2 regions of the Streptomyces sp. NPDC050988 genome follow, and region 1 is predicted to be linked to the other one. Evidence: riboswitches for the same ligand, from Rfam matches in the RefSeq annotation. Region 1 holds a riboswitch; the other holds the start of a gene.

Region 1 (3,199 bases):
GAAGCAGTGACGGTGGTGACGGTGGTGTCGACGGAAGCACAGTGCAAGTGCGGTCCTTTGCTCGGTGAACAGGGTCGTGCGGCTGACAGCGGAAGCACCGGCTGCCGACCGATGAACAATAAGCTAGACGATACGGTCCGTCTCGTCAATAGCTTTAGCCCGCACCCCCACAGGAAAGCGGGGTCCGCTTGCGCCTGCGGGTAGGGAGGCGAGCTGGCTTCAGCGGCGGCGCAGGCGTTTGTCGGTGATCGGCGGGGTGGGGTCGATGTAGACCAGCCGCACAACCGGACGCCCCACGGCCCTCCTAGGCCAGCAGTCTGCGGATCAACTCCCCTGCCTCACCCAGGAGTTCGACCTCGTGCGGGCTCATCGTCGGGTTGGCGGCCCGTTGCCGTGTGGCCCAGCCGAGACCGCCGTCCGGGCCCGTCAGGAGTGCCGGGTCGGGGCAGCCGGTCAGCAGGGCGGACAGCATCTCCTCGGCCAGGAGGGCGCGGGGATCGTCGTCGACGGCCACCTGGGCCACGATCACGGCGGACATGCTCCAGTCGCGGCCGGGCGGACCCTCGTCGGTGTTGGCCCAGTCGATCACCATGGGGCCGGCCGGGGTCAGGAGGACGTTCTCCGGGTGCAGATCCAGGTGCAGGACGCGTACGGCGGGGTCGGTGGAACGGCGGGCCGGGATCGCGTGCAGGTCGCGCAGGAGCCGGGCGAGCGCCAACCCTGCCTCCCCGGCCGCGAGTTGGCCGACGGCCAGCGCCTCGACCACGGTCGGCCCGTACAGCCGCTCCATCACGAGGTCGGTGCGCGCGTCCGCAGCCCGCACGCGCGGCACGGGATAGCCGTGACCCCGTACGTGCTCCATGACGGCCGCCTCGGCCGGCGCGTCCCCATAGCCGTCCCGGTAGCGGCGCAGCACCCACGCCCCGCCCCCGGAACCATCGCCGAGACCGTCGTAGCCGTCGTGATCGTCGAGCGCGTAGACATCCGCCGTGCGCCCCGAACCGAGCAGGCGGCCGGCCCCCGCAGGTATCCCCATGGGCAGAAGCTACCCGGAGCCGCCGCCCGGCCTCACAGACAGGCCCACAGGCGACCCCCAACAGCCGCCCCTCAGGGTCTTGCTACGGGCCGGTACAGTGAGCGGGTCGTCATCACAGTCGTTACGGGGGGAAGCCGGTGCAAATCCGGCGCTGACCCGCAACCGTGTGCCGCCCGGCCGATCGGTCGATCACTGGATCACTGGACCAATGGATTCAGTGGATCAATGGATCAGCCGATCAGGGGCGGTGAGCCGGACTGCCCCGTACGGACGTGACCGGCTCGCGTCACCGGGACCGCCGGTGACCGGCACCGTCGAGGCATACGGAGCCGAGCCGCCTTGGATTCCAGGCTGCCCGGCTCCCTGACCGGGAGAGGCATCCGCCGATCATGTTTGTCCGCCGCAGCGCAGCGGTACTGGCCGCTACCGCCGTGATCGGTACGGCGTTCGCGCCGGCCGCCCTCGCCGACGAGTCGCCCGGCGCGACCCCGTCCCAGGCGTTCCCCTCCGCCCTGTACGGCAGCACCGACCCCACCTACGACGGCGTCTGGCGGCAGTCGCTCGCGCTGCTCGCCCAGGACACGGTGGAGGTGAAGCCCGCGAAGAAGTCCGTCGACTGGCTCGTCGGGCAGCAGTGCGAGAGCGGGGCCTTCGCGGCGTACCGCCCCGACCCGAGCGCCAAGTGCGACGCCAAGACCAAGGTCGACACGAACAGCACGGCCGCCGCGCTGCAGGCCCTGGAGGCCCTCGACGCGAGCGACGCCGTGACGGGCGCGGCCGTGAAGTGGCTGAAGTCCGTGCAGAACAAGGACGGCGGCTGGGGCTACTTCCCCGGCACGCCCAGCGACACCAACTCGACGTCCGTCGTGATCGGGGCCCTGGACGCCGGGGACACCGACCCGAAGGACGTGCCCTCGAAGGACGACCGGACGCCGTACGACGCCCTGCTCGGCCTCTCCGTCCCCTGCGACGAGACCGGCGGCGGCGCCTTCGCCTTCCAGCCGGACAAGAAGGGCAAGCTCGCGGCGAACGCGGACGCCACGGCGGCCGGGGTGCTGGGCGCGCTCGGCGAGGGCCTGGACGCCGATCCCGACGAGGACGGCGCCGACAAGGCGTCCCCGAAGGCGTCCCAGTGCGCGGGCGGCGACTCCTTCACGATCGAGGACGCGGCTGCCAACGGTGCCCTGTACCTCGCGGGCGCGGTCGCCAAGAACGGCTATCTGAAGTCCTCCCTCCCCGGTGCCGAGGACCAGCCCGACTACGGCAACACCGCCGACACGGTCGTCGCGCTCGCCGCCGCGGGCCGCACGGCCGACACCGGGAAGCCGCTGGCCTGGCTGGAGAAGAACTCCGGTACCTGGGCGGCGAAGAGCGGCCCGGCGGCGTACGCGCAGCTGATCTTCGCGGCGAACGCCACCGGCACGGACCCGCGCGCCTTCGGCGGCGCCGACCTCGTGAAGCAGCTCGGCGCGACCGGCCCCGCGGCGACTTCCTCCGACGCCTCCACCGCCCCGGCGGACGGCAAGAACGACGAGGCGGACACCTCGGACGAGGACGACGGCGGGGTCAGCCTCTGGTGGATCATCGGGGTCGGCCTGGTCGGCGGCATCGGAATCGGCTTCCTCCTCAGCGGCCGTAACAAGAAGCAGCAGCCGTGACCTGCCGCCGCCTGGTTCTGCCGGTCCTGTGTCTCCTGCTCGCCGTCCTCGGCACGGCGGGGCAGGCCCAGGCGGTCGGCTACCGCTACTGGTCCTTCTGGGACCGGGACTCCACCGCCGATACGGCCGATACGACCGATACAGCCGATACGACCGTCCCGGCCGATACGTGGGTGTACGCGACCCAGGGGCCGTCGACCGCACGGCCCTCGGACGGTGATGTCCAGGGGTTCCGTTTCTCGGTGAGCGAGGACTCGAAGGACTCGGCGAAGCCGCGCGGGGCGGCCGACTTCGCGACGATCTGCGCGAAGACGCCCGCACGGGAGGGGTCCAAGCGGGTCGGCCTCGTCCTCGACTTCGGCACGGCCGCGGACGCCCCGTCCGGCTCGACCCCGCCCCGCCCCCGCACGGCCTGCGCCCGCGTCGACGACGACGCCACGACCGCCGACGCCCTCGCCGCCGTCGCCAAACCCCTCCGCTACGACACCAACGCCCTGCTCTGCGC
Region 2 (3,199 bases), on a different contig from region 1:
GGCCCGCTCGTTCGGCCGCCCGGACCTGACGGCGCACACCGTAGAACGTGTTCCAGAAATTGGGAATGCCGGTGACGTACGCACCTGACGGACGCGGTCATGCGCACTCATACGAAGGGGCCCCGGGAACGCGCTCCAGGGGCCCTTCGGTGTGCGGCCGGTCAGCCGGTGGCCTGTCCGCATGCGAACGGATCAGCGTCTGAACGGGTCAGTGCGCGACGGGAGTTGCCCGCCCTTCGGCCGCCTTGTCGTCCTCGGCCCGGGCAGGCTTCGGAGCCAGCACGCGCTCCGCGAGCAGCCCGAAGACCAGCCCGTACGCGGTCCACAGGGTCACCTGGATGGCCAGGGTCGCCAGTCGGTACTGCCACAGCAGGGTCGCCGGGAAGCCTTCCGGCGCCTCGTTGAAGGACGGCAGGAACGCGTATGCCAGGCCGACGGCCAGGACGAAGAACCCGCCTGCCGCGAGCGTGGCGTTCCAGTTGCCCAGGCGCGGTGCGAGGCGCTTGCCGAGGATCACCGCGGCGACGGCCAGCAGCACGCTGAGCACGATCATCAGGAGGAACAGCGCGGTGCGCTGGTTGAGGGTGTCGGGGTCGCCGACGGCGGGCGGGTTCGCCGGGTACTTGAGGAACGGCACCAGGTAGACCGCGACCAGACCGGCGCCCGCCAGCAGCAGCGCGCTCGCGCGCGGCCCGAAGCGGCCGATCCTGCCGAGCGCGAAGCAGTACGCGAGAGCGGCGATGCCGCCGAACGCGCCCCCGTAGACGAGGACACCGGTGGACAGACCGCCGGTGGACTGCATGGCACGGGTGACGAGTTCCTCGCCGCCGTGCTCGTGGGCGTGGGCTTCCTCGAACGCGATGGCCTCGTCCACACGAGGTTCGCCGAGGAAGTAGGCGACGACCAGGGCGAGCACGCCCGCGGCAAGACCCGCGAGCATGCCGCGCACCAGGAGATTTCTGACGGTGACGGAGTTCATTGGGTTGTTGTCCTGTCGGTTCTCTGTCGCCGTCAGTGGCAGGGGAAGCCGAGCAGGTGGCGGGCGTCGTGCACCCACTCGTGCACGCCTTCGCCCGAGACCAGGGAGGTGGCGCCCTGTTCGGCGCCGACGAAGTAGAGCAGCACCAGCATCAGGATGCCGAGGAAGACCGCCCAGGGAGCGATCGCGCCGATCGGCAACTTTGCGGGTACGTCGGGGGTGGTTACGGTCGGCTGAGCGACGGCGGACTGCGCCATGGCAGGACCTCCTGGGGGAACTCGCGTCCCATCTCGGTGGTGCACAGGACGACGGCCACGGGTCTGACTTGCTCGACCTCCGCCTCCCCTGGTGGGAGGCGGTTGTGCGGGGCTTACAGTGGCGCGACCGTGCCGGATTCTCACCGGCTTCCGTCGTACCGTCGTCAATATCGTCGAGAAGGTACCGCGAAGCGGAGGCGCGGCCAAGGGCGCACGGAATGCCGGGGGCGCGCCGGTGCCCTGGTCACGCCCCCAATTCCCAGTACGGACAGGGGTGTTGAGCACGTGTGGAACACGAGGACGGGCCGATGACCAGCCGAGTGATGTTGATCTCACCAGCGATGAGCGCGGCGTTGCGGGAGGCGCGTTTCGACGACGGATGTCCCATCGACCCGGCCGGGCTGCGGCTCGCCGAGGCGGCCGCGGGCTCACTGCCGGCCGCCGACCAGGTCCTGGTCTCGCCCACCGTTCGCTGCCGGGAGACGGCGGCGGCCCTCGGGCTCGACACCCTCGCCGTCACCGAGCCGCCGGAGCTGGCCGGCCTGGACGTGGGCCGCTGGCGCGGGGCGACACTCGCCGAGGTGAGCGCCGGCGAACCGGAGGCCGTGGGCCGCTGGCTGGCTGACCCGTCGTCCGCACCGCACGGCGGAGAGTCGGTGACCGCGCTGTGCGAGCGCGTCGCGAAGTGGCTCGAGACGGTGGTGGATCCCAGTTCCGGGGCTTCAGGGTCCGGCTCAGCCTCGGCTTCGGCTTCGGCTTCGGCTTCCGCTTCGGCTTCGGGATCGGGTCCAGGACCAGGCTCCGTCCGGATCATCGCCGTCGTCGAGCCGGAGATCGTACGGGCCGGGGTGGTGCGAGCACTCGGGGCCCCGGAGTCGGCGTTCTGGCGTGTCGACGTGCCGCCGTTGGTCGCGACGGAACTCAGCGGGCGGGCTGGGCGCTGGAACGTACGGGTCGGGCGGACGCTCGGGGAGTGAGGCGACAACGGGCGCCCGTCTGAACGGTTCTTCGGGACGCGGCACTTCGGAGCGTGGCGTTCCTCGGGACACGGCGTTCGGACACGCCGCCCTGACACTTCACCTCCGCGTGGGGGCCCACCACACGGGACCCACCACACGGAGCTTCACCTCAGCAGGGCGAGAAACTCCGTGCAGGCGCGTGCGCAGTCGCGGCAGGCCTCGGCGCCCTTCTCGGCGCCGGGACTCCGGTCGAAGACCTGGGCGGTCTCCAGGCAGACGGCACGACACCACTCGACCTGGGCGCGCATCCCGGCCTCGGCCTGCGTGGTCTGCTCGGCCAGGGCGCGGCAGGTGGCGTCGCAGACCTCCGCGCAGAGGATGCCCTTGCGCCGCAACTCCTGCTGGTCGTCGGGGCCGTCGAGTTCGGCGAGGCTCGCGCGCAGGGCGCACACCCTTGCGCACTCGGTACAGGCCTGCGCGCAGGCGAACCGGTCCTCGAGGAAACGAACGAGTTCCTGTTGCTCTGTTAGTGACACGCGGTTCGGGTAGCCGGGCATCGCCACGCCAAACCCGTCCGCGAACCGGACCGCGGAGCCAACAGTGGCCGAGCGTGTCGAAGTTATTGACGTGGTCACGGCCGCACTCTACGTTCTGACCGGTTTACCGAACTGCGTTCGGTATATCGATCAGTTCGTGGCGGGTGTGCACCCCGGCAACCAACCGACGACCAACCCGGTATGTGCGGCCACTGACCCGCGACAGCCTTCGGACCGGCAGACAGGGAGGCCTCGTGCGCATCGCGGGCATGCTCGCCGCCAACCAGTCCGTCACGGACGCACGGCCCGCGGCACTCGGCTCCGGCACCGGCTCCGGCTTCGGCTCCGGCATCACGTCCACGGGCAACTCCTGGGGTCCGGACGGCACTTGGCGCGACTCGTCGGTCGTGAGCACGAACACGGACGCCAACACAGGACCGCGTTCGTCCGACGGCACCCTGCCGCCCG

The links. A riboswitch is a leader RNA that binds a small molecule or an ion and turns the genes downstream of it on or off. The one in region 1 is predicted to bind cobalamin.
Region 2: linked by a shared signal. The riboswitch ahead of ACIBEI_RS19165 (CbtB-domain containing protein) and the one ahead of ACIBEI_RS16130 (prenyltransferase/squalene oxidase repeat-containing protein) in region 1 are both predicted to bind cobalamin.

Annotation. Positions count from the first base shown of each region.
Region 1 is NZ_JBITFQ010000006.1:75,938-79,136, forward strand. Features, by position in the region: gene ACIBEI_RS16125 (phosphotransferase) at 305-1,036, opposite strand; cobalamin riboswitch at 1,122-1,318, shown strand; gene ACIBEI_RS16130 (prenyltransferase/squalene oxidase repeat-containing protein) at 1,426-2,694, shown strand; gene ACIBEI_RS16135 (SCO2322 family protein) at 2,691-3,199, shown strand, end outside.
Region 2 is NZ_JBITFQ010000007.1:357,522-360,720, forward strand. Features, by position in the region: gene ACIBEI_RS19160 (CbtA family protein) at 209-979, opposite strand; gene ACIBEI_RS19165 (CbtB-domain containing protein) at 1,012-1,236, opposite strand; cobalamin riboswitch at 1,272-1,414, opposite strand; gene ACIBEI_RS19170 (histidine phosphatase family protein) at 1,545-2,213, shown strand; gene ACIBEI_RS19175 (four-helix bundle copper-binding protein) at 2,360-2,752, opposite strand; gene ACIBEI_RS19180 (hypothetical protein) at 2,986-3,199, shown strand, end outside.